3 regions of the Dyella japonica A8 genome follow, and region 1 is predicted to be linked to each of the others. Evidence: predicted binding sites of a transcription regulator. Region 1 holds the regulator's gene; each other region holds the start of a gene.
What was found. The regulator sigma-54, encoded in region 1, starts transcription at its own class of promoters, with help from an activator protein. The targets are predictions, from matches to a motif close to TGGCACGNGCNTTGC.

Region 1 (10,266 bases):
CCAGCCCCGTCTTGGCGACTTGGTCCAGGCTCAGGCCGAAACCCAAGGCAATGATCGACCACTGCAGCACCTGCTTGCCGGCGAACTGGATGCCCGGGGCATAGCGGGCGCCCGGCGCCACCGTGTTGCGCACCAGGATGCCCAGCACGATGCCGAACACCGGGCCGCCGATCAGCGGGGCGAGCTTTCCCAGCCCCAGTGCCGCCAGGGCGATCAGAAGGGATAGGCCAAGGCCGGGCAGGCGCTGGGAAAGGGTAGGGGTGGCCGGGCTGGCGATGGCGGTGGTGTTCACGGGGCTCTCCTGCAATGGGCGCCATTGTCCGCTCCGCCATCCATCAAGAAAATTTTGAATTATTGATGATTGTTATAAAATAAGCTGATGATCAACATCAGCCCGCGCCAGCTCGAGGTGTTCGTGCAAATCGCACGCCTCGGCAGCGTGCGGGCAGCCGCCGAGGCGCTGCACCTTACCCAGCCCGCCGCCAGCATGGCCCTGGCGGAAATGGAGCGGCAGCTGGATACCACTGTCTTCGCTCGCGAACGGGGGCGCCTGCGGCTCAACACCCGCGGGCGCGAATTGCTGCCACTCGCGCAGGAGTTGCTGGAGCGCTATGCCGAATTCGGCCGCGTGGGCAGCGGTGGTGTCGACGAGCTGGGTGGCGAGTTGCGCGTCGGCGCAAGCAATACCGTCGGCAACTATCGGGTCGGCGAGCTCCTGGGCGCCTTCGTGCGGGCGCATCCGCATGTGTCGGTCCGGCTGCGCGTGTCCAACACGGCGGAGATCGTGGCGGCCATGCTCGATCACGCGCTGGAGCTTGGCTGTGTCGAAGGGCCGGTGGCGCATCCATCGCTGGAAGTCCGCCCGTGGCGCGACGACGTGCTGGCGGTGTGCACCTCGCCGGATCATCCGTTGGCGCGCAAGCGGCGGCTGGAGCCGGAGGATTTCGCCGGGGCGCGCTGGGTGTTGCGTGAACCGGGTTCGGCCACGCGCAGCCTGAGCGAGCGGGCCCTGTCTTCATTACCTGCGGGTGAAACCGTGCTGGAGCTGGATCAGGCGGAGGCCATCAAGCAGGCGGTGATCGCCGGGCTCGGCATTGCCTGCCTTCCCGAAGTGTCCGTGATCGACGCGGTCGCCGCCGGGCGGCTGAAAGTGCTGCACACGCCGTTCCTGGACCTGCATCGCAAGCTGTCGCTGTTGCTGCATCGGCAGCGCTATCGCGGCGCGTTGATCGAAGCGTTTCTCGCTTGCGCGGGTTAATGCCCCGTCGCACTCTGTAGGAGCGCACTTGTGCGCGACCGCAGCGCTTCGTCGTGACCATGGCGCACGACGGTCGCGCACAAGTGCGCTCCTACAGAAAAGCGAAATACGATCAGCCGGTGATGCTGGCCAGCAGCGCTTCCGCTTCCTCGTGCGTTCGCGCACGCAGGATGCGCGGCGCCTGCGCGCGAAGCGCGGCATGATCGAGCGAGATAAGGCGATCGCGCACGTGCAGCAGCTGGCTGGGGTGCATGCTGAACTCGCATAGCCCGAGCGCCAGCAGCAACGCGGTGAAGTTCGCATCGCCGCCGATTTCGCCGCACAGGCTTACCGCTTTCTTCGCGCGTCGTCCTTCCGTGATCACGTAGGCGAGCAGGCGTAGCAGTGCCGGCTGCAGCGGGTTGTAGATGTTGTCCAGCGCGTCATTGCCACGGTCGGCGGCAAGCACGTACTGCGCAAGGTCATTCGTGCCGATGGCGAGGAAGTCGGCGTGTTCGAGCAACGCTCGCACGTTGATCGCTGCCGCCGGCACTTCGATCATCGCGCCCAGCTGCAGCTTTTCGGGCAGGTCGATGTTCTCGCGCTTCAACTCCTGCCGTGCGAGCTTGAACAAGGTGCGCACCGCAATCAGCTCGTCCGGCTGCGTCACCATCGGCACCAGCACGCGCACCGGGCCGTAGCAGGCGGCGCGCAGGATGGCGCGGATCTGCGTGGTGAACACCGCGGGGTAGCGCAGCGACAGGCGCACGCCGCGCACGCCCAGCGCGGGGTTGTCCTCGCCGCGTATCACCAGGCCCGCGGCATCGGCTTTGTCGGCGCCGAGGTCGAGCGTGCGGATGGTGACGGGCAGGCCGCCCATGCCCAGCACCAGGTCGCGGTAGGCGATGAACTGCTCGTCCTCGGTGGGCAGGCCTTTCTGGCGTAGGAACAGGAACTCGGTGCGATACAGGCCGACGCCGTCCGCGCCGCGGGCGCGGGCCATGGCGATGTCGGGCGGCATTTCCGCGTTGGCGTAGAGGCGGATATCCACGCCGTCACGGGTGCGCGTGGGCGCGTTCGCCAGTGTGGCCAGGCGGCGGCCTTCCTGTGCCGCCTCGCGCTGCCAGGCGCGGTAGCGGGCCAGATCCTGCGCGGTGGGATGCACCACGGCCTCGCCGCGTTCGGCATCGAGCAGGATCAGGTCGTCATCGTGGATGGTCGACAGCGCGTCGCGCGCACCCACCAGCATGGGCAGGTCGAGGCTGCGCGCCAGGATGGCGCTGTGCGAATACGGGCTGCCCGAACTGGCCACCACGCCGAGCAGGCCGGCGCCGGCCAGGTGGGCCATGTCGGCAGGGGCAATGGTGTCGGCAATGAGGATCTCGCCCACGCGCGCGGCCAGCTTGCGCTCTTCGCGGCTGGTCTGGCGCTGCAGGGCGGAGATGACGCGGCTGATGACCTGGTCGACATCCTCTTTGCGCGAACGCAGGTACGGATCGTCCATCGCCTCGAACACGGCGGCCAGGCGGTCGCGCTGTTTCTTCAGCGCGGCACCGGGACGGTAGTGGCCAATGCGTACCAGGTCATCCAGCCCGCGCAGCAGCTCCGGGTCGTCGAGCAGCAGGCTGTGCGCGTCGATGAACTCGTTCACTTCGCGGGCGAGCGCACCATGCAGCTTGCCGCGCAGCTCGCGCAGTTCCTGGCGGGCGGTATCCAGCGCGCGATGCAGGCGCTCCAGTTCGACGTCGATTTCGTCCTCGTTGAGTGGACGCGTGTCGACCAGGTAGCGACTGGGCTGCACCAGGCGGGCACGGCCCAGGGCCATGCCTCTCGCTGCGGTGGTGCCTGTCAGTACCTGTCTCATGTGGGCCTTCCATGGTGGAGCGGCCGGTCCGGCCGCGCGTGGCGTCGGCATCCCGCCAACGCGTGGATTCCTGACCGGAAACGATGGCACGACGCAGCCCACCGGGCCGTGAATACGGCCTCAGGGTGAAGCACGCGTGTCATCTCCTTGCCCACTCAGGCTCCTTCGTCGAACTTGCGGTCAAACAGCGCCACCACGGCGTCGAGCGCGGACTGCTCGTCCGGGCCGTCGGCACGCACGAGCAGCGGTGTGCCGATGCCGGCGGCCAGCATCATCACACCCATGATGCTTTGCGCATTCACTTCGCGACCCTTGCTGACCAGCCATACGGTGGACTTGAAGCCCTGCACGAGCTGCACGAGCTTGGCCGAGGCGCGGGCGTGCAGGCCCAGCTTGTTGGAAACAACGATCTCTTTTTCAAGCATGGTCGATGAAGATTCCTCCGCGGCCACCACTGGCGGCGATCTCCGCCAGTTCGTCCAGCGGTTTTTCCGCGTAATTGAGCACGCGCAGCAGCATCGGGAGGTTGAGTCCCGACACGCAGCGCAACCGAACCCCGAGCGCGCCCAGCGACAGCCCGATGTTGCAGGGCGTGGCGCCGTAAAGGTCGGCGAGCACCAGCACGCCGTCGCCTTCGTCAAGTTCCCGCGCATGCCTGGCCGTGAGCGTACGCATCACGTCGGGATCCTCATGCGGGGGCACCTCGACCGCTTCCACCCGCAAGGGCAGTTTGGGCAGCACGTGGTGGGCGGCAGAGATCAGCGCCTGGCCGACCGCCTCGTGCGTCATCAACAGCACGCCGACGCTCATGACGGCAAGCCGGTCCGCTTCGTTTGGATGGACAGCATGGCTATCACTCGAGTTCGCGATGGAAGGTAAGCACGCCGTTTCGCAGCGCGCGGTAGTGGGCGGCCAGTTTCTCCACCAGGTACACCGAGCGGTGGCGGCCGCCGGTGCAGCCGATGGCGATGGTGACGTAGCTGCGGTCGTCCGCCTCGAAGCGGGGCAACCACGTGTCGAGCCAGCGGGCCGTGTCCGCGAAGTACTCGGCGACCAGCGGCTGGGCTTCCAGGTAGTCGCGCACGCCTGCGTCCTTGCCGGACAGCGGGCGCAGCTTCGGATCCCAGTGAGGGTTGGGCAAGCAGCGCGCGTCGAACACGAAATCCGCGTCCAGCGGCAGGCCGCGGCGGAACGCGAACGACTGGAACATCAGCGTCAGCCCTTCGGTGGCCTCGGCGTAGCCGGTGGCGATCAGGCGGCGCAACTGGTGCACGTTCAGTTCGCTGGAATCGATCACCTTGTCGGCGATGGCGGACAAGGGGCGCAACAGGCGGCGTTCTTCGGCAATGGCATCGGCGAGCGACAGGCGTCGCGATGACAGCGGGTGGCGGCGGCGCGTTTCCGAATAACGCTTGATCAGCACGTCGTCGCGGCAGTCCAGGAAGATCAGGTGGGTGTGCACGCCAGCGGCGGCCAGCTCCGACAGCATGGCCGGCATGCGCTGCAGGTCTTCACTGGGATTGCGCACGTCCACGCCCACCGCCACGTTGCGGCGCTTGCCTTCCACGTGCCGGCTCACCGCGGCGACCAGCTGCGGCAGCAGCACGGTCGGCAGGTTGTCGACGCAGTAGAAGTCCAGGTCTTCCAGCGCGCGCAGGGCTACCGTCTTGCCACCGCCCGACATGCCGGTGAGCACGATCAGGTGGATCGCGTCAGGCTGCTGGATGGCGCTGGAGGTCGTCTCGCTCATGGGTCACCACGGAGGCAGCCGGCGCATCTGGTGCGCCTGGCGGTCGATGAAGGTCTGGGCAGGGTCGATGCCCTTGCTCTTGAGCACATGGTTGCGCACGGCCGCCTCGACCAGCACGGCCAGGTTGCGGCCGGGTGCCACGGGAATGGTGATCATCGGCACCGGCACCTCGAAGATCTCGCGATGGCCGATATCACCGGTGAGGCGCGTGAGCCCGTCGGTGTCTTCCCCTTCGCGCAGGGGCTTCAGGTGCACGACGAGTCGAAGGTACTTGGAGGGCTTGACCGCGGTGTGACCGAACATCTCGCGCACGTTCAGCACGCCCAGGCCGCGCACTTCCAGCAGATCCTGCAGCAGCTCGGGGCAAGTGCCGTCGATGACGTCGGGGGCGATCAGGGTGAATTCGGTGGCGTCGTCGGCCACTAGGCGGTGGCCGCGGCTGATCAGTTCCAGCGCAAGTTCGCTCTTGCCGGAGCCCGATTCGCCGGTGATCAGCACGCCGATGGAGAACACTTCCAGGAACACGCCGTGCAGGGTGATCTTGGGCGCCAGCGTGCGCGCCAGGTGGTACTGCATCCAGGTCAGCAGCTCGTGGCCGCGCTTGGAGCTGATCCACAGCGGGGTATTGGTTTCCTCCGCCACCTCGCGCAGATCGGTGGGGATGGGCTGGTCCTTGGTGACGATCATCGCCACCGGCTGGTAGGCGGCGATCTTGTTGATCGCTTCCCAGCGCTGCCGCGAATCCAGGCTGTCGAGGAAGTTCAGCTCCTCGGTACCGATGATCTGGATCTTGTTCGGATAGATGACGTTGAGATAGCCGATCAACGATGGGCGGCGCGTGGTCGTCGCGGCCTGCTCGAGCACGCGTGATTCGCCGCGCATGCCGGAAACCCAGCGCAGGGCCATGCGCTCGTGAACGCTGTCATAGAGTTGTCGGGCGGTCAGCCTATCCAAGCCTTGTCCTTTGCGCCGCCGGAAGAGGGTGGCTGCGCGGACATTGTGCCAGTTCACACCGGCGGATGCCTTGGATCGGGGGAACAAGCGGGAGGAAGGCCCGCCCGGCGAAGGGGCGGGCCCGGGTGGGTCAGCCGTAGAGGCGCTCGTCGCGGGAAGCGCGCTGGTGCTTGTCGCAGATCTTCTCGCGGTGTTTGCGCAGCTGGGTCACCAGCTTGTCGAAGAGGACGTCGATGGAGACGTACATGTCGTTCTCAAGCGCTTCGGCGTGCAGGGTGCTGCCCGTGACGGAGAGCGTGCCTTCGGCGCGCTGCTGAAGCTTGTTCACGGAAAGAACGATGCTCAGGCCGAGAATGCGTTCGTCGAGGCGGGTGAGGCGGTCGAGCCGGCTGTTCACGTGATCCCGAAGGGCCGGGGTGACTTCAATCTGCTGACCGCTGAGCTGAACTTGCATGTTGCGCCTCCTTCAGTACTGCCGCGGGTGCGGCTGGGGTCGATGCGCCGGTCGCTTATGTCGTGGCCGACACACCTTTGAAAGCAGTAGTTTTTCGGATGGGTTTTCCGGCCTCCTCGCCAAGCAGGGAAAGTCACTATGCGCCTATGAGGTTTTCTTCGCGTTAGAAAGACCTTCACGCGCTCGACATGACAGCTTCCTTCCGATCGTCTCACTCATGAGTATGGGGACGCCTTTTTTGCCGCCAAGTTCCCGAGACGCTTTGCCACAGTGAATGGGCAGGCGCGTTCAGCCAGCGCGCTGGCGCTCGCTGGAGCTGGGAATACGCATGGCTTCGCGGTATTTGGCGACGGTGCGTCGGGCAACCTGAATGCCCTTGCGGTGCAGTTCCTCCGCGATGGCCTGGTCGGACAGCGGCTTGCGCGGGTCCTCGGCATCGACCAGCTTGCGCAGCATGGCCTGGATGGCGGTGGCCGAGGCGCTGCCACCGTCTTCGGTGGACACGCCGCTGGAGAAGAAGTGCTTGAGCTCGAACGTGCCCCGCGGCGTATGGATGTACTTGCGGGTAGTTACACGTGAAATCGTTGATTCGTGCATGCCCACTTCCTCGGCGACTTCGCGCAGCACCAGGGGGTGCATGGCTTCGGGGCCGTAGTCGAGGAAGGCGCTTTGCCGGCGCACGATGGCTTCGGCCACCTTGAGCAGCGTTTCCGCGCGCGATTCCAGGCTCTTGATGAGCCAGCGCGCTTCCTGCAGCTGGCCGCGCATCCAGCTCGCATCGGTGCCGCGTGCCTGGGCGATGAGCCCGCAGTAGTGCTGGTTGAGCCCGAGTCGCGGTTGGCAGTCCGGGTTGAGGCTGACGCGCCAGCGCCCGCCGTCCTTGCGCGCATAGACGTCAGGGGCGACGTATTCCACCGGCGTGACGTCGAGCGCCGCGCCGGGGCGCGGGTCGAGGCTTCGGATCAATACGGCGGCGGCGGCGGTGTCGTCTTCGTTCGCGCGCAGCTTGCGGGCCAGTCGCGCGATGTCGTTGCGCGCCAGCAGTTCCAGTTCCGCGTCCACGATGCGCAAGGCGAGTTCGCGCTGTGGCGTGTCCACTGCGAACTGTTCGAGCTGCACGCGAAGGCAATCGCGCAGATCCACGCTGGCCACGCCGGTGGGATCGAACCGTTGCAGCATGTGCCGCACGTACTCCACTTCCTCCTGCGTCGCCCGGATATCGGCGGGCAGGGCGGCGATGAGCGACTCCATGCTCTCGGTGAGATAGCCATCGGGATTGAGCGCGTCGATCAGCACTGCGGCGATGGTGCGGTCGCGCACGCTCATGTGCGTGAGGTTGAGCTGCCAGAGCAGGTGTTCCTGCAAGGTCTCCGGCGCGGCGTTCTGCGGTTCGAAACCGTCGTCGTCGGCGTTGCCATTGCCGCTGCGCGAGGAGGCGCCGCTGCCGTTGGAGAAGTCGACCGGATCGTCGCTGCCGCCGTCGGAGTCGGCGTCACCCCATTCGGGGGCTTCGGCGTCGTCGACGGTATCGCTGCTGCTGGTCGAGCTGGACGAACTGGCGACGGGAATGGACTCCATCGGCTCGCGTTCGTCGCCGTCGAGGTTTTCCGGGTTGTCGTCGGAAAACTCGAGCAGGGGATTGCTTTCGGCGATCTGACGGAGTTCCGCTTCAAGCTCAAGCTGCGACAGCTGCAGGAGGCGAATCGCCTGCTGCAACTGTGGAGTCAGCGTGAGCTGCTGATTGAGGCGAAACTGCAGTCCGGGTTTCATGCCAGGCGGTCGGGATGAATGTGAAGATCATCCTAACTCCTGGCCCCGGGGTCGGCCATAGGTCGAAGGCCGATTCGCGTACTACCTCAGGTTTAATCCCTGCGAGTTAGGCCGGTCGGCCCGGGTTACAGGCGGAATTCACGGCCCAGGTACACCTCGCGGACCTTTTCGTCGGCCAGGATGTGCGCCGGCGTGCCACGCGAAAGCACCTCGCCGTCGTTGAGGATGTACGCGCGGTCACAGATGCCCAGCGTCTCGCGCACGTTGTGGTCGGTGATGAGCACGCCGATGCCACGCTCCTTGAGGTGACGGACGATGCGCTGGATTTCGCCCACCGAAATGGGGTCGACGCCCGCGAACGGTTCGTCCAGCAGCATGTAGCGCGGGTGTGCGGCCAGTGCGCGGGCGATTTCCACGCGGCGGCGTTCGCCACCGGAAAGGCTGATGCCCTTCTGGTCGGCGATGTGCGAAATCTTCAGTTCGTCCAGCAGGCTTTCCAGCTCGTTGGTGCGCCGCTTCTCGTCCCAGCCTTCGCGCAGCTCCAGCACCGCCATGATGTTGTCGGCGACGGTAAGGCGCCGGAACACCGAGGCTTCCTGGGGCAGGTAGCCGATGCCGAGCTTGGCGCGCTGGTGCATGGGCAGGCCGGTGATGTCCTGCTTGTCCAGCTTGATGACGCCGGCGTCGGCTTCGATCAGGCCCACCACCATGTAGAAACAGGTGGTCTTGCCGGCGCCGTTGGGGCCCAGCAGGCCAACCACTTCGCCCTCGCGGATGGAGAAGGCGAAGTCGCGCACGACTTGGCGTGCCTTGAAGCTTTTTTGCAGACCTTCAGCGGACAGCATCGATCAGTGGCCCTCGGCCGGCTTGGTGGTCGGCTGTGGAGCCGCGGGTGGCGTGGCGGCCGGCGCGCCCGGCTTGGGCTTGGGCAGGATCACGCCGTGCACCAGCCCGTCGCCGCCGGCTTCGCCGGTGATCAGGCTGGTGTTGGTGTTGTAGGTGAGCTTGTCGCCGTGGAACTCGCCGCGACCCTGCTGGCGCACCACGGCGTTGGTGGTGAGCACGGCGATGCCGTTGATGTTGTCGTAGTCCAGCGTGGCGGCGTCGCCCTGCACCAGGTTGTTGTTCTCGTCCAGCTGCTGGATGTGGGCCGGATTGCCGGTGACCACCACGCGGGCGATCTGCTGCTCGCCGTCCATGTAGATCTTGGCCACGTCGCCGGTCAGCACCATCGTGCCCTGGACCACCTTCACGCTGCCCTTGAGGGTGCTGATGGTGTTGGGGGCGTTGAACGCCTCGGTGTACTTGGCGTCGTAGTTCATCGGCTGGTCGCGGTCCGACTTCTTCGCCATGGCCGCGGCAGGCAGCAGGGCGAGCAGGCCCAGTGCGAGGAGGCTGGCGGAAAGCTTAGGACTTGTGGGTGCGCGGCGGGTACGTGCCGTGGCTTTCATCGAGCAGCTCCAGATGATTGGTGTTGAGGTTGGCACGCATGCCGACCCCGCTAAGTGTACGTGCGCCTTGCTTCATGTGCGCCGGGGCGTCGGTCACCATCCGGTTTTCCTTGGGCCAGGCGGTAACGTCGGAGGTGTGGATCTCCGCCGCGTCGGTGATCCCGAACGCCGCTCTGTGCATATAGACCGGGCCCTGCAGCTTGAGCAGGGTGCCGCTCTTGTCCACCCAGGCGTAGAGCGAATTGCCCAGCCACGGGGGCACGCCCGCCTGGTTCGAGGGCAGGGTGAAGTCGGGTGTGGTGATGTAGAGGGAGTCGTCGTTTTCGCGGCGTTCCAGGCGCGGGGCCACCATCTGGAAGCTCGGCAGGCCATCCACGTCGTACGACCACAGCTGGAAATTGGTCAGCGTGTAGCCCGAGCGCGGCGGACCGACGAACTCGTTGATCTTCGGCGCCGGGGCCAGCCACCAGTACAGCACCTGGGTGGCGCCCATGGCCGCGGCCATGACGATGATCGCCACCGGAAGGCTCCGGTCGCGGAGGTACGTTCGCAAATTCACCGCCAGCGCTCCCGCTCGGCCGCTGCCTTGCCCTGGGCCTGCAGGATCATGTCGCAGACCTCGCGGGCCGCCCCCTGGCCGCCACCCAGGCGGGTGTGCCAATGGGCCTGTTCGGCCACCCATGGATGGGCGTTGGCCACGGCCACGGCGAGGCCGGCGATGCGCATCGCCGGCAGGTCGGGCAGATCGTCGCCCACGAAGGCTGCCTGTTCCGGCGCCAGGTTGAG
Region 2 (10,266 bases), 2.2 Mb from region 1:
GTGTCGAACCAGCGACGATCGAGCGCGGCCGGTTCCTGCAGGGCCAGTTCCATCGCCTGGCGCAGGCCTTGCGCGGCTTCGCGCACGGTCAGGCTCAGGCTGGCCGGGTCCTGGCCGCTCTCGGTTTCCAGCCAGTCCAGCGCAAGGCGATGGCCGAGCAGGGCGCCGCGGCTCAGTGCCTCGGACTGACGCGTGGCTTCGGCGGAGCGGCGATGCCACACGCCCAGCGCGGCCTGCGCCGCCACGGCGCGGGCGTGCTGGGCATCCTGATTCTTGTGCATGGTGCCGACGCGCTCGCCGATCTGGCGCAGCGCTTCACCGCTGTCGCGCAGCGAGGCTTCGGTCTGGCCGAGGCCGCCCTGCGCGCGGTCGAGGCGGGACAGGCCCTGCTGCACGTCACCATCGAGCTGCTGCGAGAACTCGCCGATGGAACCGGTGACCGCTTCGATCTCGTCGGTGGCCTGGCTGGTCTTCTCGGCCAGTTGCTTCACCTCGTCCGCCACTACGGCAAAGCCGCGACCGGCCTCGCCGGCACGAGCCGCTTCGATGGCAGCGTTGAGCGCAACCAGGTTGGTCTGGTGGGCGATCTCCTGCACCACGCCGGTGAGCTTGCGGATCTGTGCCACCTGTTCGGCCAGCTTGCTCTGGTTGCGGTTCATGGCGGACAGGGCGGTGCGCAACAGGCGTAGCTGGCCGTCCAGCTCGCTCACGCTGCGCTCGCTGCTTTCGCCAGTCTGACGCGCGTAGTCCAGGCCGGTGGCGATCTGCTGCAGCGATGTCGAGATTCCGGCACTGCCGTCCGTCAAGCGGCCGACGTCGTCGCGGCTTTCCTGCGCCGACTGGTGCATGGAGGCCTGCTCCCGCACCAGTTGCTGCGAGGCGCCGAGCACCAGGCCCAGCTGCTCCATCGTCTGCATGGCAACGGCCGCCGGCGGGCGCGTGGTGAACACGGCCGCCAGCAACGGCGCCAGCGCCTGCGCTGCGCGCGGATGGCGTGCCGACAGTTGGGCGACCTGCGCCTGGTCACCCGCCGCGGCAGCGCGGGCGAGGTCGGCGAGATGCTGGCTCCAGATCAGACTCATGGGTGGATCATTCCTTCCTATAAGGGTCGCCACCGGCATCGGCGGCTGAGGTCGGAACTTGAGAAGCAAGCGACGTGCCACGCCCGGTTCGTCCCCCTCAAGCCGGCGGCACCCCGGCCGATACGCGTGGAGAAACGGCGGCTGGGCCGCGGCGAGGAAAGCGCATGACGGCGTGGATGGACAAGGTGGAGCAGCAGACCAAGCTGGCGGGGCACAACCGCGTGGCCATGCTGTTGTTCCGGATGGGCGATGACCAGTTGTTCGGCATCAATGTCTTCAAGGTAAGGGAGGTCATGCGCCGCCCACCCATGGAACGCATGCCGGACGCCCACCCGCTGATCGCCGGCAGCTGCGACTACCGCGGCACCACCATCCCCGTCATCGACCTGGCCGTGGCGCTGGGTTACGCCTCGCTGCGCGAGGTGGCCTCCGCCCACCTGATGGTCACCGAGTTCAGCCGCAGCGTGCAGGGCTTCCTCGTGGCCGAACCGCAGCGCCTGGTGCATTGTGCCGGCGAATCGCTGGCCGCCCCGGCCCCGGCACTGGGCTTTGGTGGCCGCGTGAACGCGGTAACGCGTGTGGACGGTGCGCTGGTGGCGGTGGTGGACGTGGAACACGTGCTGGCCTCACTCAACGCGACCACCACGGAACTGTCGGCGCCGATGCAGCGCATCGCCCGCGTCCATGACCTGCAGCCCCGGCGCGTGATGGTGGTGGACGACTCCCTGGTCGCCCGCAACCAGCTGGTGAACCTGTTCCGCCAGATGGATATGGAGTGCGTGATCGCGACGGACGGTCGCGAAGCGCTGGAGCGTCTGGAGGCGATCGCGGCGTCGCCGGGCGAGGAACGGGTGACGCTGGTGGTGTCTGACATCGAGATGCCGCGCATGGATGGTTATGCGCTGACGCGGGCGATCCGCGAGACGCCGGCGCTGCGCTCGCTGAAAGTGGTGCTGCATAGCTCGATCAGCGGCATTTTCAATGAGGCGATGGTGCGGGAGGTGAATGCGGATCGCTTCGTGGCGAAGTTCCAGCCGGATGTGTTGGCGCAGGCGGTGCTGGATTTGATGCCGGAGGGGTTGGCGGAGTTTTGAGCGCTGCGCTTTTCTTCCTCGCCATTGGGGGACGCGGGGAGGGGTGTTGGATGGCTGCAGTATTAAGCAGTATTAAGCAGCGAGAAGAGGGTTTGGGGGCAACCTAGCCTCACCGCTTCGTTCTTCAGTCGTCATCCCGGCGCACCCCGAAAAGGGGGCAAGGGCCGGGGGCGCTTTTCAACAGCCGCATGGCTGGGCATCCCGTTTCGGTAGGGGTCGGTCGTCGCCTCGGACGTTTCCGCGACCTGGCCCGCCTGCCGCGGGCTTCCGAACTGCTGCCGCAGTCCGGGTCACTTTTCTTTGCTTGCCCAAAGAAAAGTAACCAAAAGAAAGGGCCCCCCGGATGACGCGCCTTCCGGGCCTATGGCCCTCCAGGTTCGCGGTCGGGTTGCGGGGTTTGTCGACAGGGCATCCTGCCCTGACGACAAACTGGCCGGCATCCTTGCCGGCCACCCTTCGGGCTATTCCTCCACCCGCCCGCCGCGTCATACGGGGACCCGGGAGATCAAGAGCTAAGAGCCAAAAGCCAAAAGCCAAAAGCCAAAAGCCAAAGCGAGAGCTCGAGGCGTCAGCGGAGCACTCCAAGATGGCGGATACCTTGTGGGAGCGCACCCTGTGCGCGACTGGGGCGTCTCGTAGTCACCGCTCCGTTAGGTTGTCGCGCACAGGGTGCGCTCCCACAGAAAAGAGAAAAGCGGGCGGGCGTGCGGGTCCATCAGGGCCGAAGCGAAGCGAGGGGCTGCTTTAAGTCCTCATCGCCATGGCGCGTTGCGAAGCGCTTGGCACTACCCGCTGTGTAGAGGCGAAGGTAGCTAAGCAACGATCTGCCTCACGCGTTCGGGCTTATCCCAGCAGAATGCTGCCAGCTCTGGCTCTTCAGGCCATTTTCTTTGGGTTACTTTCGACGCGAAGCTAGTCCCCGTGGGATCTTTTGGGCCAGCAAAAAGAAAAGTGACTCGGCCTTCGGCAGAAGGTCGAAACGCCCGCTGCGTAAGCGGCCCGATCGCGGGATCGCACGATGCGACGACCGACCACGACAGAAACTGGATGACCAGCCTTCGGCTGTTGTGAAGCGCCTCCGGCCTGCGCCGGGATGACGGTTCTTTTGAAACCTTGAGGCGAGCACCCATCCGTCACCTCTGCACATACTCTCTCTCTGCCCCAGCCCTGCGGCCATCCATAGCTGCTCTCCGCGCACCCCTATGAGGAGACGGGCCAAGCCCTCGGCACCGTCACGACAAGCCATCCCCGGGCCCTGACAAACCCCCCGTCAGGAACCCGCTACACCCCGCGTCGACTTTCCGACATCCCCACCCAATCCCCTCACGCGCCACCCCCACAAAACCGGACAAACCCAGCAACCACGCGGCCTCCCAGCCGCCCCGCAAACCGTGGCACGCAAATTGCTCAAACCCATCCCGCGGCCCCTGCCGCAGGAGTGAGCGATGAGTTCCATCAACGACAACCTGTTCGGTCTCCACACCCAGGCACTGGACCTGTGGCAGAAGCGCAGTGAGGTGCTGGCGAGCAATCTCGCCAATGCCGACACCCCGGGTTACCTCGCGCGCGACGTCGATTTCAAGCAGGCATTGGCCAGCGCCAGCGGCACCAGCAGCGCGTTGCCGATGACGATCACGCAGCAGGGCCAGATCGATCCGCAGGCACAGTCCGCGCAGAAGCTGGCATATCGCACGCCCACGCAGCCGTCGATGGACGGCAACACCGTGGATACCCAGGTCGAGCAGGCCAACTTCGCCGCCAATGGCGTGCATTACCAGGCCAGTCTTTCCTTCATCACCGCGCAGATCCACATGCTGCGCACGGCCATCACCGGAGGCCAGGGCTGATGTCACTGTTCAAGATTTTCGATGTCGCGGGCTCGGGCATGGCAGCACAGTCGCTGCGGCTCAACACCGTAGCCAGCAACCTTGCCAACGCCGACAGCGTGTCCAGCACGCCGGAGGGGGCGTATCGCGCCAAGGAACCGTTGTTCTCCGCCGTGCAGAAGGCCGTTGGCGGTGCGAAAACCGCCGAGGCGGACAGCGCCGTCGGCGTGCAGGTGAAGGGCGTGACCGAAAGCCAGGCCGACGTGCAGGCGCGCTATGAGCCTGGCAACCCGATGGCGGACGGGACGGGCTACGTCTACGGCAGCAACGTCAATCCCATCGACGAGCTGGTGAACATGATCACCGCATCGCGTTCGTACCAGAACAATGTCGAGGCGATGAACACCACCAAGCAGCTGATGGTCAAGACCCTCGACCTCGGCAAGTAAGCCGGGAGGAAACCCACGTGTCCACGATTCCCAGCACTACCAATACCGGCAGCACCGGCGCGACCAGCACCTCGAGCGCGAACTCGTCGCTGTCGAGCAGTATGTCGCAGGCCGACTTCCTCAAGTTGATGACGGCCCAGCTGAAGGCGCAGGACCCGACCAATCCGGTCGACAACTCGCAGTTCGTTTCGCAGATGGCGCAGTTCAGCCAGCTCTCGGCGACGCAGCAGCTGGATACCGACCTGCAGTCGCTCGCAACCAGCGTCAACACGTCGATGCAGACCTCGCAGGTGCTCAGTTCATCGAACCTGGTGAATCGCCAGGTGCTGGTGCCGGGCAGCTCCACCACCTATGACGGCAGCGACGCGGTGAAGGGCGCGGTGAACGTGACCAGCGCCACCAGCGTCAACGTGCAGGTGGTGGACGGCAACGGCAACGTGATCCGCAATATTCCGCTGGGCGCGCAGAACGCGGGCCTCGCGCAGTTCAGCTGGGACGGCAAGGACGACAACGGCAATGCCGTGGCCGCCGGCACGTACACCCTCAAGGCGGCCAGTGGCAGCACCGCGCTCAGTACCTATGTCGCCGGCACGGTGACGGGCGTGGGCTATGGCGGCAGTTCGCTGGGCACGTACCTGCAGGTTTCGGGCGTGGGCGGCGTGCCGCTCAGCCAGGTGGCACAGATTCTCTGACGCTTCGCGCGTCCACTCCAAAGAGGAATAGAACATGGCACTCAATACGGCGCTCAGCGGCATCAACGCGGCCCAGTCCGATCTCAACGTCATCTCCAACAACATCGCCAACGCCAACACCACCGGCTTCAAGGGTTCGCGCGCGGAGTTCGCGGACATCTACGCGGTGACCGGCCTGAACATCAACTCCACCGCGGTGGGCAGCGGCGTGCGCCTGCAGGAAGTGGCCCAGCAGTTCAACCAGGGCGACATCCAGACCACCAACAACAGCCTTGACCTGGCCATCAGCGGCAACGGCTTCTTCGTGGTGAACAACGGCAGCGGCGTGCAGTACACGCGCGCCGGTGATTTCCAGAAGAACCCGAACGGCTACATCACCACGCCCGATGGCGCGCATCTGCAGATGTACCCGGCCAATGGTGCCGGTGGTTTCGACAGCAGCACGCTGACCGATTTCAACTGGGTCACCGCGCAGAGCAACGCCACGGCCACCTCGACCATCACCATGACGTCGAACCTGCCGGCGAGCGCCAGCGTGCCGGCCAATGCCTTCAGTACCACCGATTCCACCAGCTACAACGCCGCCGCGCCGGTGACCGTGTACGACTCGCAGGGCGGTTCGCACCAGGCGACGATCTACTACGTGAAGACCGGCACCAACACCTGGAACGCCAACCTCTACGTGGACGGCCAGAGCGCGGGTACGCAACCGCTGACCTTTGACGCTACCGGCAAGCTGGCCACGCCGAGCAACGGCAAGCTGGCCTTCAACAGCGTGAACCTGGCCAACGGTTCCTCGCCGATGACGCTGTCGCTCAACGTGGCCAACACCACGCAGTACGGCACGGACTATTCCGCCGGCACTATCCAGCAGAACGGCTTCGAGGCCGGCACGCTGTCGAGCATCGACATCGACAGCAAGGGCGTGATCACCGCCTATTACTCCAACAACCAGAGCACGCAGATCGGCCAGGTGGCGATTGCCAACTTCGCCAACGTGCAGGGCCTGCGCCAGCTGGGCAACACCACCTGGGCAGCCAGCACGGATTCCGGCCCGGCGGTGATGGGCACGGCGAGCGTGGGGCAGTTCGGCACCATCCAGTCGGGTGCGCTGGAAAGCTCCAACACCGCCGACACCACCGCGCAGCTGGTGAACATGATCCAGGCGCAGCGCGACTACCAGGCCAATGCCCAGGTGCTGTCGACCGACAACACGCTGGCTTCGGCGCTGTTCAACGCTGTTTCCCGTTAATCACCCGCGATAGCGAAGGGCAGCCATGGATCGTTCCGTCTACGTCGCGATGACCGGGGCCACGCAGATCATGCGTGCCCAGGAAGCGGTGAGCCACAACCTGGCCAACACGTCCACGGTCGGCTTCAAGAGCGAGCTCTCCGCCTTCCAGAGCGTGCCGGTGCTGGGCGAAGGCCAGCCGGCGCGCATCAATGCGGTGACGCACGGCATCGGCCAGAGCAGCGCGCAGGGTTCGCCGGTCAACACCGGGCGCGCGCTGGATATCTCCGTGCGCGGCGATGGTTTCATCGCCGTGCAGGCGCCGGACGGCTCGGAAGCCTATACGCGCGCCGGCGATCTTCAGCTCACCGCCGATGGTGCGTTGACCGATGCGAAGGGCAACCCGGTGATGGGTGGTTCCGGCCCCATCACCATTCCGCCGGCCACGGACATCAGCGTCGGCTCTGACGGCACCATCTCCACGGTGCCGCAGGGGCAGGGCGCCAACTCCATTTCGCAGATCGATCGCATCAAGCTGGTCAAGCCCGACATCACGCAGATGTCGCAGGGTTCCGATGGCCTGATGCACATGAACGACGGCAGCACGGCGGCGATCGACGACAACGTCACCATCGCCTCGGGTGAACTGGAAGGCAGCAACGTCAATCCATCGGCGGAGCTGGTGAAGATGATCGCGCTCTCGCGCCAGTACGACATGCAGGTGAAGTCCATCAAGACCTCTGAGGACAACGCCGATGCCAGCCTCAAGCTGATGCAGGCCAATTAAGTGCGGCTGATGAAACGACCAGGAACCCCGAAGGTTTTGATCGTCATTCCCGCGAAGGCGGGAATCCAGTGCCTTAGACCTCAACGAGCTTGAAGACACTGGATTCCCGCCTTCGCGGGAATGACGAGCTTGAAGTGTGACGGGATGTTGTTAGCGGCTCTCAGCCTTTTTCAGGAGTAACCGATGTTCTCTTCCCTCTGGATCGCCAAGACCGGCCTTGACGCGCAGCAGACGCGCATGGACGTGATCTCCAACAACCTGGCCAACGCCAACACCACGGCGTTCAAGAGCTCGCGCGCCTCGTTCCAGGACCTGATGTACCAGAACAAGGGGCAGCCGGGTGGGCAGACCACCGAGCAGACCGTGTCGCCCTCGGGCCTGATGCTGGGCACCGGTGTGCGCGTGGTGGCCAACGAGAAGCTGTTCACCGAAGGCAGCGTCACGCAGACCGGCAACTCGCTGGACGTGGCCATCCAGGGGCGTGGCTTCCTGCAGGTGAGCATGCCCGACGGCACCGTGGCCTATACGCGCGACGGCTCCCTGCATACCGATCCCAACGGCCAGCTGGTGACCTCGGACGGCTACCCGCTGGAGCCGGCCATCACCGTGCCGCCGAACGTGCAGAGCCTGACCATCGGTACCGACGGCACCGTGTCGGCGACGACCAATTCGTCGGCTACGCCGCAGACGCTGGGCACGCTGCAACTGGCGGACTTCATCAACCCCGCCGGCCTCCAGCCGATGGGCCAGAACCTTTATCAGGAAACCGCCTCCAGCGGTGCGCCGCAAACCGGCCAGCCCGCACTCAACGGCATGGGGTCGCTGCTGCAGGGTTCGCTCGAATCCTCCAACGTCAACGTGGTGGCCGAGATGGTCAACATGATCGAGACGCAGCGCACCTACGAGATGAATTCCAAGGCGATCAGCAGCACCGACCAGATGCTGCAAGACTTGACCGACAAGATGTGAGAACCGCCATGTCGTCCTTCCGTTCCCTTCCTCGCATCGGCGTCGTGCTGGCTCTGGCCATGCTGTCGGGCTGCGGCATGCAGCCGACGCACGACGATCACCAGTGGGCGGCCACCATGCCGGCGGAGCAGAGCGCTGCGCCGCCGACCGACGGCTCGATCTACCACGCCGACCAGGGCATGGAGCTGTTCAACGACGCGCGTGCGCACCGTGTGGGCGACATCCTCACCATCACGCTGGTGGAAAGCACGCAGGCGTCCAAGAAGGCCACCACCAACACGAGCAAGAAGGACGCAAGCACCATCTCCTCGCCGACCATTCTTGGTCATGCGCTCAAGGTCGGCGGCAAGACGGCGGACAGCAGCCTCAATGCCAACCGCGCGTTCGACGGCAGCGGCGACAGCAGCCAAAGCAACCAGCTCTCCGGATCGATCACGGTGACGGTGGCGCAGCGTCTTTCCAACGGCAACCTGATGGTGCGTGGCGAGAAGATGGTCACCATCAACCAGGGGCAGGAACAGATCCGTATCGCCGGCATCGTGCGTCCGCAGGACATCCTGCAGGACAACAGCGTGCCGTCCACGCGCGTGGCCGACGCGCAGATCGGTTACACCGGCAAGGGTGCACTGGCCGATGCGAATACGCAGGGCTGGCTGTCGCGCTTCTTCAGCTCGAAGTGGATGCCGTACTGATGAACATCCGTCGCCATGTCACCCATGCCGCGCTGGTCCGCACGCGCGAGCGCGTGGCCCATGCCCTGAGCGCCGCGGCCATCGTGCTGTGCGCGTGTTTCTCGGTGAACCAGCCCGCGCACGCGGACAAGATCCGCGACCTGGTGCAGGTCGGTGGCGTGCGCAGCAACCAGCTGATCGGTTACGGCCTGGTGGTGGGCCTGGACGGTAGCGGTGACCAGACCACGCAGGCACCGTTCACCACGCAAAGTCTGGAAAACATGCTGGTGCAGTTCGGCATCACGGTACCGGCCAATGTGCGGCCACAGCTGAAGAACGCGGCGGCGGTCACGGTGACCGCGCAGTTGCCGCCGTTCGCCAAGCCCGGCCAGGTCATCGACGTCACCGTGGCCTCCATCGGCAACGCCAAGAGCATCCGTGGCGGCGAGCTGCTGATGACCCCGCTGCGCGGTGCGGACGGCAACGTCTATGCCATGGCGCAGGGCAGCGTGGTGGTGGGCGGCATCACCGCGTCGGGCAAGAGCGGCTCCAGCGTGCAGGTGAACATTTCCGCGAGCGGCCGCATTCCCAACGGTGCGTCAGTCGAACGCGCGGTGGTCTCGTCGTTTTCCAACGGCGGCGACCTGGTGCTCAACCTCAACACGGCGGACTTCACCACGGCCACGCGCATCGCCGAGGCGGTGAATCGCACCTATGGCGCGGGCACGGCCAATGCGATGGACGGCGGCTCGGTGAGCGTGCGCGGCCCGCAGGATCCCAGCCAGCGGGTGGCGTGGATGGGCGCTATCCAGAATATCGACGTGACGCCGGGCGACGCGCCAGCGCGCGTGGTGGTCAACTCCCGTACCGGCACCGTGGTGATCGGCGCGGACGTGCGCGTGACGCCGGCCGCCGTGGCGCACGGTTCCATCCAGGTGACCATTTCCGAGAACCCGCAGGTATCCCAGCCCGGGCCCTTCAGCAAGGGTGGCCAGACGGTGGTGGTGCCGCAGAGTGACGTGCAGGTCAGCGAAGACGGCGCCCATATGTTCAAGTTCGGCCCGGGCACCAACCTCGACACCATCGTGCGCGCGGTGAACCAGGTGGGCGCCTCGCCGACCGACCTCATTTCCATCCTGCAGGCGCTCAAGCAGGCCGGCGCGCTCCATGCGGAGCTGGTGGTGATCTGATGGCTATCCCGGGGGACGCCGCCAAAAGCCTGAACACCTGGACCGACCTGTCCGGGTTTTCGGCACTGCGCCAAACCGCGCAGAGCGATGCCAAGGCGGCGTTGCCGGCGGTGGCCAAGCAGTTCGAGTCGATCTTCACGCAGATGATGCTGAAGTCGATGCGCGATGCCAGCAGCGGCGACGGCCTGATGGACAGCGACGCCGGCAACCAGTGGCGCGACATGTTCGACCAGCAGCTGTCCGTGCAGTTGTCGCAGGGCGGCCATGGCATCGGC
Region 3 (10,266 bases), 2.3 Mb from region 1:
ACGCGTTGGAATTCCGTCATGAGCCAAATCGACGTCAACAGCCTGCTGTCGCAGATGCGCCAGCTCTCCCTGCAGACCAAGCCGGTGGAGCAGTCCTTCACGGCGGCCGCGCCGGGGCAGATGGATTTTTCCAGCCTGCTGAAGAAGTCGATCTCTTCCGTGGCCGACGCGCAGATGGATGCCGGCAAGCAGGCGGCGAGTTTCGAGCGCGGTGACGACGGTGCCGATCTCGCGCGCACCATGGTGGCCATCAACAAGGCCGACCTGTCGTTGAACACGTTGACCCAGGTGAGGAACAAGCTGGTCGACGCGTACAACAACATCATGAACATGCCGGTCTGACCGGCTTTTGACCACGACGTCACTGCGTCCACTGAGCAAGAGCAGTCTTCATGGCCGATAACGCCCTAGCGACCACCGACGAAAAGCCCGGTTCTCGCCTGGATCTCAAGCAGCTCGCGCGCACGCCAGCTTCGCGGCAATTGCTGCTGCTGGTGGGTGTAGCCGCGGCCGTGGCCCTTGGCGTCGCCGTGGTGTTGTGGTCACGCGGCCCCAATTACGGCCTGCTGTATGCCGGCCTGGAACAGAAGGATGCCGCCGCCGTCACGCAGGCGCTGCAGGCATCGAACACGCCTTACACGCTGGGCGCGGACGGCAGCTCCATCATGGTGCCCGCGTCCGACCTGGCGGCGATTCGCCTCAAGCTCGCCTCGCAGGGCCTGCCGCAGGGCAGCGTAGCGACCGCGGCCGCGCCCGGTGGCGATTCGCCATTCGGCATGAGCGACCTCGCCGAGCGCACGCGTTACCAGCAGATGCTGGAAACCGACCTGGGCAACACCATTGCCGGCCTACAGTCGGTGCGCGCCGCGCGTGTGCACCTGGCCTTGCCCAAGCCGTCGGCCTTCATCCGCGACAACAAGGAAGCCAGCGCCTCGGTGCTGGTGACGCTGTATCCCGGGCGCCAGCTCGATGCGAGCCAGGTGGCGGCGATCGTGCATCTGGTCGCGTCCAGCGTGCCCAATCTCGATCCCAAGCAAGTCTCGGTGGTCGACCAGCAGGGCCAACTGCTCACCACCACCGATCCGGGCAGTGCCAGCGCCGTGGGCGACTCGCGCCTGCGCCTGGCCACCCGCATCGAGAACACCTATGCGCAGCGCATCGAAGAATTGCTGACGCCGCTGGTCGGCCCCGGCAAGGTGCGTGCGCAGGTCTACGCCGATCTCGACTTCAGCGAAACCGAGAAGGCGACGGAAACCTTCGGCCACGACCATCCGGCGCTGCGCAGCGAACAGACCAACAGCGAACAGCATGTGGGCGAAGCCAATGACGCCGGCGTGCCGGGCGCGTTGAGCAATCAGCCGCCGAACACCGTGGCGCAGCCGACCGCGGCCAAGCCCAATGCAGGCAAAGGCGCAAAGACAGCGGCAACGGCGCAGAGCAGTGGCCCCAGCGATACCACCAGCAGCGCCACGCGCAATTACGAGCTGGACCGCACCATCAGTCATGTCAGCGATCCCGCCGGGCGGCTCGCGCGGCTCACCGTGGCGGTGGTGCTGGACAACAAGAGCGTGGCCGGCGACAAGGGCGCGCCCAAGAGCGTGCCGTTCACGCCGCAGGAGCTGGAACACCTCACCACGCTGACGCGCAACGCCGTGGGCTACAACGAAGCCCGTGGCGACAGTGTCAGTGTGATCAACCAGCCGTTCCACCAGGATCCGAACGCCAACCTCGAGGCGCCCTCGCAACCGTTCTGGGAGCGCCCGGGCATGCTCGACCTGATCAAGCAGGCCGCCGGCATCCTGGTGGCGCTGCTGGTGGCTTTCGGCCTGCTGCGCCCGTTGCTGCGCGGACTGTCGCGCGCCCCGATACCCGGGCGCGAGCTGGCCGTCGCCGGGGCGGGTGGCCCCGGCGCGCCCACCATCTCGGTGCGCGTGGACGACAAGGACGATATGGACGAACCGGTTCGCCTCGGCGGCGTGCCGCCCCAGCTGGCCTATGAGCAGCGCATCGGCATCGCGCGCCGCATGGTCAGTGAGAACCCCAAGCAAGTGGCGCAGGTGGTCAAGAGTTGGGTGGGCGAGGATGGCGGCTGATCTGACATCGCAGGGCATCCCTGGCGGACGAAACGAATCATGAAGGCAGACACGCAAATCAACGGCGCGCAGCGCGCGGCCATCCTGCTGCTCACCCTGGGCGAGCAGGATGCGGCCGAAGTGCTCAAGCACCTCAGTGCACGCGACGTGCAGGCAGTGGGCACGGCCATGGCCAGCCTCACCAATGTCACGCGCGAGCAGGTCGAGGTCGTGCTCGAGCGCCTCAACGAGGACATGGGCCGCCATACCTCGCTGGGCGTCGGCACCGAGGAATACATCCGCAAGATCCTGGTCAACGCGCTGGGCGAGAACAAGGCGGGCGGCCTGATCGACCGCATCCTGCTCGGCCGCAGCAGCAAGGGCCTGGAATCGCTGAAGTGGATGGAAAGCCGCGCCATTGCCGAGATGATCGGCCAGGAACACCCGCAGATCATCGCGCTGGTGCTGGCGCACCTCGAGCCGGACCAGGCGGCCGAAGTCATCGGCTACCTGCCGCCGCGCACGCGCAGCGATGCGGTGATGCGCATCGCCACGCTCGACGGCGTGCAGCCGCACGCGCTGAACGAGCTGGACGAAATCATGGAGCGCCAGTTCGCCGGCGGCAACACCAAGAAGCTCAAGTCCGCCAGCGTCGGCGGCCTGAAGGCGGCGGCCAATATCCTCAACGCGATGGAAACCAGCCGCGAGAACGAACTGATGGCGGCCATCCGCACCCACGATTCGGGCCTCAGCGGACGCATCGAGGAACTGATGTTCGTGTTCGAAGACCTGGGCGACCTGGACGACCGCAGCATGCAGACGCTGCTGCGCGAAGTGCCGACGGCGCGCCTGGTCACCGCGCTGAAGGGCGCCGAGCCCGGCGTGCGCGAGAAGATTTTTGCCAATATGTCCAAGCGCGCCGCCGACATGCTGCGAGACGACCTGGAAGTGTCCGGCCCCGTGCGCCTCAGCGAAGTCGACGCGGCGCAGAAGGAAGTGCTCGGCATCGCGCGCAAGCTGGCCGATTCGGGCGCGATCAACCTCTCAGGCTCGGGTGACGAGCTGGTCGCATGAGCGCCGTGATGAACCGGGACAACCTCCTCGCTTTCGAACGCTGGCTGCCGCCCGAAGTGGGTGAGCCGGTCGCAGCCGAGCCGGTGGCTGCCGAACCGGTGCAGCAGCCGACCGTGCGTGAACTGGAGGCACTGGAACAGCAGGCGCGCGAGGAAGGCTATGCCGCGGGGCTCGAGCAGGGCCTGGCGGAAGCCCGTGCCCTGCTGCAGGAGCGCGCACAGCGCCTGGACGATTTGCTGGCATCCGCAGCCCGTCCCCTGCGCAGCATGGACGACATGGTGGAGCTCGAACTGACGCGCCTGGCCATGACCGTGGCGCGCCAGGTGCTGGCGCACGAGCTGCGCACCGCGCCGGACCTGGTGGTGGAAGCCGTGCGCCAGGCCGCGTTGGCGCTGCCTTCGGCGTCAGGCAACCTGCGTGTACGGCTGCACCCGGATGATCTTGCCTTGCTGCGCTCCCTCGACATGGTGGAGTCGCACTGGCAGCTGCTGCCCGACAACAGCCTGCAGCGTGGCGATTGCATGCTCGAAAGCGAGCGTTCGCGCCTCGATGCGCGCATCGAAACCCGCCTTGCCGCTGTCGTCGATGCCGTGCTCGGCGCCGAAGCCGAGGAAACCGACGAGGATGCCGACGAGGTACGCGGATGAACGCGCAGCGGGATCCCTCGCGCAGCGCGTTGTGGCAGGAACGTCTTGCCCGCCGGCGCCAGCGCGCGCTGGGAACGCGCACGCTCACCGTGGAAGGCCGCCTGCGCCGCGTGGTCGGCCTCACCCTGGAAGCGGAAGGATGTGAGGCGCCACTGGGTGCGCGCTGCATGGTCACCACCGCCGATGGCAGCGAGCTGGATACCGAAGTGGTCGGCTTTGCCGATGAACGCCTGCTATTGATGCCAGTGACCGAGATGCACGGCGTGCTGCCCAATGCACGCGTGCGTCCCTGCGCGCATACGGGCGGGCTGCCGGTAGGGCTGGCCTTGCTGGGGCGCGTGGTCGGTGCCGATGGCGTGCCGCTGGATGGCCTCGGGCCGCTCGACGTCGACGAACACGCGCTGCTCAAGAACGAACCGATCAACCCGATGGCGCGCAAGCCCATCGACACGCCGCTGGATACTGGCGTGCGTGCGATCAATTCACTGCTCACCGTGGGGCGCGGCCAGCGTCTGGGCCTGTTCGCCGGCTCCGGCGTGGGCAAGTCGACCCTGCTCGGCATGATGACGCGCTACACCGACGCCGACGTGGTGGTGGTGGGCCTGATCGGCGAGCGCGGTCGCGAAGTGAAGGAATTCGTCGAACACACACTGGGGCCAGAAGGTCGCGCCCGCGCGGTGATCGTTGCCGCACCCGCCGACGCGCCGCCGCTTAAGCGCCTGCGTGGTGCGCAGTACGCCACGGCGATCGCCGAGTGGTTCCGCGATCGGGGTCAACGCGTACTGCTGCTGATGGACTCGATCACGCGCTATGCTCAGGCGCAGCGCGAGATCGCGCTCGCCATCGGCGAACCGCCGGCCACCAAGGGATATCCGCCGTCCGTGTTCGCCATGCTGCCTGCGCTGGTCGAACGCGCCGGCAACGATGCGGAAGGGCGGGGCTCCATCACCGCGTTCTACACCGTGCTCACCGAGGGCGACGACTACCGCCACGATCCCATCGCGGACGCGTCACGCGCCATTCTGGACGGTCATATCGTGCTCTCGCGCGACCTTGCCGAGGCGGGCCACTATCCCGCCATCGACGTCGAAGCCTCGATCAGCCGCGTCATGCCCGCCGTGGTGCAGCGCGAACACCTGCGCGCCGCGCAACGCTTCCGCCAGGTCTATTCGGCGTACCGCCAGCAGCGCGACCTGATTGCCGTGGGTGCCTACCAGAAGGGTTCCGATCCGCAGGTGGACCACGCCATTGCCATGTGGCCGAGGCTGCGCGACTTCCTGCAGCAGGAGGTGGATGCGCCGACCACGCTGGCCGATGCCATCGGTTCGCTTGAAACGCTGACCGCCGGAGGTACGCCGTGAAGTCCCGCGCGAACCGCCTGCAGCCCGCCGCCGACCTGGCGCACGAACGACAGGAAGCGGCCATGCAACGTCTGGCCGAGCAGCAGCAGAAGCTCGCCAAAGCCGAGCAGCAGCTGGAAGAGCTGCAGAAGTACCGTGCCGAGTACGCCCAGACGCAGGGCGGCGTGAGCGTGAGCGCACTGCTCAACCGTCGCCAGTTCGTCGAGCGCATCGACCAGGTCATCGCCCAGCAGGTCAACGAAGTGACCCGCCAGCGCCGCAACCTGGACGGTGTACGCCACCAGTGGCGCGAAGCCCACGCCCGCGAACAGGCGCTCGGCAGCGTGATCGACCGGTATCGCGAGCAGGAGCGCAAGAGCGAGGAGCGTCGCGAGCAAGCCGAGATCGACGAGCGCATGCAATACCGCCGCCCGACCAGGGGTTTGCCGTGACCCCGTCCAAGACCGCCTCCCCGGAGATCGCTCCATGACGCCTTCCACCGCCCTGATGGCGAACCTGGCACCGGCCCCGAGCGCGCCCGCCAGCGCGCCAGCCAGCGATGCGAGCCAGGCATCGTCGAATGCCGCGAGCAACACGTTCAGCACGCCGCTGCAACAGGCGCATCAGCAACTGGCGCGACAGAGCGAGCCGGCGCGCCCCGCATCGCCAAAGCCGGCGTCGGCGTTGTCGTCATCCTCTTCCTCTTCCTCTTCCTCTTCCTCTTCTTCGCAGGTGCAGGCCAGCGGCAAGTCGAACCATGACAAGGTCGACGACACGGCAGCGGCCGCCGCATCAGGTGCCGCCGCCGCGATGCTGGCCTTGCTCGGCCAGAGCGTGCCGGCATCGGCTTCCGCGTCCACGGTTTCCACGAGCGACGGCGATGCTTCCACAGGCGCCACCGACGCAGTGAGCGGTGCCGGCACGTCGGCCGCCGCGACCTTGCCGGCTTCCGCGACGATCTCGCTGCTTGGCGCGATGCAGGGCGCGGCCCCGGCCAAGGCCGGCGATGCGAACGAGTTCACCAAGGCCATGGATGGCATCAAAGACAAGAGCCTGTTCTTGCTGGGGCAGAACGCGGATGACGGCGATGACGCCGCAGGCCAGGCCACGACGGATACAGGCGCAGCCGCAAAAGGCGATGCGTTGGCCAGCGCCCTGCAGGCGCTGACGACCTCGTCGCCATCAAGCCAGAAGGACAGCAGCGATCCGCTCGAGGCGCTGAAAAACCTCACCGCCGCGGCCATGCCGGCACAGGCGCAACCCAACATCGCCACGACGCCCGCGCCGCATGTGCTGACCATGCAGTCAACGGTTGGCACACCGGCGTTTGGCCAGGAACTGAGCCAGCAGGTGACGTGGCTTGGGGGCCAGGATGTGAAGGAGGCACGCATCCGTCTGCACCCGGAAGATCTCGGCGAGCTGGACGTGAAGGTGAGCGTGAAGCAGGACCACGTGGACGTGGCCTTCATCGCGCAGCATCCGCAGGCGGTGCACGCCGTGCAGCAGACCTTGAGTCAGCTCGACGCCATGCTCGCGCACCATGGTCTGTCGCTGGGGCAGGCACAGGTGGGGCAGGGGAATTCGGGGCAGGGCTCGTCCGCGCAGCCGGGCGGTTCTTCGGGGACTTCGTCGGGTGGCGAGAGTGGATTGGCGGAAGGTTTGGGTGAGGTGGTTTCCGCGGTGTCGCCCATTGGGAAGGTGGTGGGGTTGGTGGATATGTTTGCCTGATTTTTTTCTCTCTCTTCCTTGGGTAGGCGGGAGAGGCCGTGGACGGTTGCGGCTTGAAGGAGCAAGGGGAGGCTGAGGCATCGCCACTTTCATGGTGGTGACGGGCCCATCTAGCCTCACGTTTTCATAAGAGCCGTCATCCCGGCGCACCCCGAAAAGGGGGCAAGCGCCAGAGGCGCTTTTCAACAGCCGCATGGCTGGTTATCCAGTTTCTGTAGTGGCGGGTCGTCGCCTCATGCGCTCCCGCGACCTGGCCGCCTACGCGGCGGGCGTTCCGACCTCCTGCCGGAGGCCGGGTCACTTTTCTTTGCTTGCCCAAAGAAAAGTAACCCAAAGAAAGGGCCCCCCGGATGACGCGCCTTCCGGGCGTTGCCCGGAAGGTTCGCGGCCGGGTTGCGGGGTTTGTCGACAGGGCATCCTGCCCTGACGACAAACTGGCCGGCATCCTTGCCGGCCACCCTTCGGGCTATTCCTCCACCCGCCCGCCGCGTCATACGGGGACCCGGGAGATCAAGAGCCAGAGCCAAGAGCCAAGAGCCAAGAGCCAAGAGCCAAGAGCCAAGAGCCAAGAGCCAAGAGCCAAAAGCCAAAGCGAGAGCTCGAGGCGTCAGCGGAGCACTCCAAGATGGCGGATACCTTGTGGGAGCGCACCCTGTGCGCGACTGGGGCGTGTCGTAGTCACCGCTCCGTTAGGTTGTCGCGCACAGGGTGCGCTCCCACAGAAAAGAGAAAAGCGGGCGGGCGTGCGGGTTCATCGGGGCAGAAGCGAAGCGAGGCGCCGCTTTAAGTCCTCATCGCCATGGCGCGTTGCGAAACGCTTGGAGGTACCCGCTGTGTAGAGGCGGAGGTTGCCATGCAGCAACGTTCCTCGACCGTTCGGGTTTATCCCATCGGAATGCTGCCAGTTCTGGCTCTCTAGGCCATTTTCTTTGGGTTACTTTTCTTTTGGGCCAGCAAAAGAAAAGTGACTCGGCCTTCGGCAGAAGGTCGAAACGCCCGCGGCGTAAGCGGCCAGATCGCGGGATCGCACGAGTCGACGACCGACCACTACCGAAACTGGATCCCGGCCTGCGCCGGGATGACGGGTAGGAAGGGTGCGGCAAGAGTGTCCCCTCACTCCAATCCTTGCCTTGCCTCGCCTCGCCTCGCCTTGCGTCGTCGCGCCGCGGCCCGCTAAACCATCGCGATCCACAGCCACTTCCCCGCGTACCCCAGCAGGCAAAGCGGCGCCCCGCGAGCGCGAGCAAGGCAATCCGCCTACAGGCCCCCAACGCGAGAAAGCCAGTTCGCCCCCAGGCGAAACCACCCAAACCCCGCCCCGCGCGACAACCTTCCGACAGCCGCCATCCCCCCGTCGCGCCCACTCTCCGACACGCGTCAAGAAAGCGCCGCCACCTCCTGCCGATCCACCGCAAACCCCGTCACACCAAGGCTTCCCAAGGATGGCACGCCGCTTGCTATCAAAGGGCATGCGCCACCCCGTAGCGAGTGGCAGACGTCTGGTAATCGATAGGGAACCACATTCGCATGGCTCAGAACGAGCAAGCAGAAACCACGGCCGGGACGCCCAAGAAGGGTTCCAACAAGGTCGTGATCATCATGGGCGTGGCGATGGTCGCCATGGCCGGCGTGTCCGGCTACCTGGTGATGAACGCGCGCAGCGCACATGGCGGTGCCCCAGAAGAACCGAAGGTGGTGATGTCCAAGCAGGAGCAGTACCTGACGATGGACCCGCCGTTCGTCGTCAACTTCAAGGACGACCAGTCGATGCGCTTTCTGCAGGTCGGCGTGAGTCTGATGTCGCATGACGCCGCCGCGCTGGCCGCCGCCAAGGACGCCGATCCGGTGATCCGCAACGCGCTGGTCATGCTGTTCAGCAGCCAGGACTACACCATCCTCAGCGACGCCGCCGGCAAGCAGAAGTTGCAGGCGCAGGCGCTGGATGCCGTGCGCAAGATTCTCGAGAAGCGCCTGGGTCGCCCGGGCGTGGAAGCGTTGTACTTCACCAGCTTCGTGATGCAGTAACGGAATCGCGGCGATGAGCGACCTGCTTTCACAGGAAGAAATCGATGCCCTGCTCGACGGCGTGGAAGGTGGCGCGGTCGAGACGGGTAACGACGAACCCTTGCCGCCCGATGCGGTCATTTCGTATGACTTCACTCAGCAGGACCGCATCGTGCGCGGTCGCCTGCCGACGCTGGAAATGGTCAACGACCGCTTCGCCCGCTTCTTCCGCACCGCCGTCTTCGGCGTGCTGCGCAAGACCTGCGAGGTGTCGGTGCTCGGCGTGAAGATGCTCAAGTTCGCCGAGTACGTGCATGGCCTGGCCGTGCCGAGCAACCTGAACCTGGTACGCATCAAGCCGCTGCGCGGCACGGCGCTGGTGGTGATGGAGCCGCGCCTGGTGTTCACCGTGATCGACAATTTCTTCGGTGGCGACGGCCGTTTCCACGCACGCATCGAAGGTCGCGACTTCACGCCCACCGAGAATCGCGTCATCCAGATCATGCTGGCCGAGCTGTTCACCTCGATGGTGGAAGCCTGGGCGCCGGTGCTGCCACTCAACTTCGAATACCTCAATTCCGAGATCAACCCGCAGTTCGCCAACATTGTCAGCCCCACCGAAACGGTGGTGGTGTCGAAGTTCCACATCGAACTCGATGGCGGCGGCGGCGAAGTGCACCTGACCCTGCCGTACGCCATGGTCGAGCCGATCCGCACGCTGCTCGATGCCGGCGTGCAGAGCGACCGCGTGGATCGCGATCACCGCTGGGCCGAAACCCTGCAGGACGAAGTGCTGGACGCCGAAGTGGAGCTGAGCTCGCTGCTGCTCGAAACGCGCCTGAGCATCGGCGACTTCCTGCAGCTTCGTCCCGGCGATGTCATTCCCATCCAACTGCCGGAGTTCAGCACCGTCTTCGCCGAAGACGTGCCGGTATTCCGTGGCCGCTACGGCCAGAACAACGGCCGCACGGCCGTCCGCTTCCATGCCCCGACGGGTCGCCGCGAAATGCGCCTGTCGACTGAACCCGCCCTGGAGATCGACCCCGCATGATTCCGACCAATGACGCCGTCAGCGCGACCCAGCGCGTCGAATTCGACCAGCTCAGCGCCCCCATGGGCGAAGGTGCCGACGTCAACCTCGACATGATCCTCGACGTACCGGTCACGCTCGCCATGGAAGTGGGCCGTACGCGTATCAGCATTCGCAACCTGCTGCAGCTCAACCAGGGCTCGGTGGTGGAACTGGACCGTTCGGCCGGTGAACCGCTCGACGTGTTCGTCAATGGCACGCTGGTGGCGCATGGCGAAGTGGTGGTGATCAACGAACGTTTCGGCATCCGCCTGACCGACGTGATCAGCCCGGCCGAACGCGTGCGCAAGCTGCGGTGAGTTTGATGATGC

Region 2: flgB (flagellar basal body rod protein FlgB) is a predicted target of sigma-54. The motif match lies at 3,569-3,583, and genes of this name have one in related genera.
Region 3: HY57_RS18675 (flagellar basal body-associated FliL family protein) is a predicted target of sigma-54. The motif match lies at 8,305-8,319, and genes of this name have one in related genera.

What each region holds. Positions count from the first base shown of each region.
Region 1 covers NZ_CP008884.1:1,809,541-1,819,806, forward strand. Annotated here, with positions in the region: gene HY57_RS07390 (YeiH family protein) at 1-292, opposite strand, end outside; gene HY57_RS07395 (LysR family transcriptional regulator) at 380-1,258, shown strand; gene ptsP (phosphoenolpyruvate--protein phosphotransferase) at 1,371-3,101, opposite strand; gene HY57_RS07405 (HPr family phosphocarrier protein) at 3,257-3,526, opposite strand; gene HY57_RS07410 (PTS sugar transporter subunit IIA) at 3,519-3,911, opposite strand; gene rapZ (RNase adapter RapZ) at 3,955-4,851, opposite strand; gene hprK (HPr(Ser) kinase/phosphatase) at 4,855-5,805, opposite strand; gene hpf (ribosome hibernation-promoting factor, HPF/YfiA family) at 5,936-6,259, opposite strand; gene HY57_RS07430 (RNA polymerase factor sigma-54) at 6,548-8,029, opposite strand; gene lptB (LPS export ABC transporter ATP-binding protein) at 8,155-8,874, opposite strand; gene lptA (lipopolysaccharide transport periplasmic protein LptA) at 8,878-9,480, opposite strand; gene lptC (LPS export ABC transporter periplasmic protein LptC) at 9,437-10,000, opposite strand; gene HY57_RS07450 (KdsC family phosphatase) at 10,036-10,266, opposite strand, start outside.
Region 2 covers NZ_CP008884.1:4,406,206-4,416,471, reverse strand. Annotated here, with positions in the region: gene HY57_RS18810 (methyl-accepting chemotaxis protein) at 1-1,082, opposite strand, end outside; gene HY57_RS18805 (chemotaxis protein) at 1,247-2,176, shown strand; gene flgB (flagellar basal body rod protein FlgB) at 3,622-4,023, shown strand; gene flgC (flagellar basal body rod protein FlgC) at 4,023-4,451, shown strand; gene HY57_RS18790 (flagellar hook assembly protein FlgD) at 4,469-5,143, shown strand; gene flgE (flagellar hook protein FlgE) at 5,178-6,395, shown strand; gene flgF (flagellar basal-body rod protein FlgF) at 6,421-7,161, shown strand; gene flgG (flagellar basal-body rod protein FlgG) at 7,345-8,130, shown strand; gene flgH (flagellar basal body L-ring protein FlgH) at 8,139-8,822, shown strand; gene HY57_RS18765 (flagellar basal body P-ring protein FlgI) at 8,822-9,991, shown strand; gene flgJ (flagellar assembly peptidoglycan hydrolase FlgJ) at 9,991-10,266, shown strand, end outside.
Region 3 covers NZ_CP008884.1:4,385,258-4,395,523, reverse strand. Annotated here, with positions in the region: gene fliE (flagellar hook-basal body complex protein FliE) at 19-342, shown strand; gene fliF (flagellar basal-body MS-ring/collar protein FliF) at 393-2,093, shown strand; gene fliG (flagellar motor switch protein FliG) at 2,151-3,146, shown strand; gene HY57_RS18700 (flagellar assembly protein FliH) at 3,143-3,793, shown strand; gene fliI (flagellar protein export ATPase FliI) at 3,790-5,154, shown strand; gene fliJ (flagellar export protein FliJ) at 5,151-5,585, shown strand; gene HY57_RS21360 (flagellar hook-length control protein FliK) at 5,620-6,861, shown strand; gene HY57_RS18675 (flagellar basal body-associated FliL family protein) at 8,389-8,886, shown strand; gene fliM (flagellar motor switch protein FliM) at 8,900-9,916, shown strand; gene fliN (flagellar motor switch protein FliN) at 9,913-10,254, shown strand; gene fliO (flagellar biosynthetic protein FliO) at 10,260-10,266, shown strand, end outside.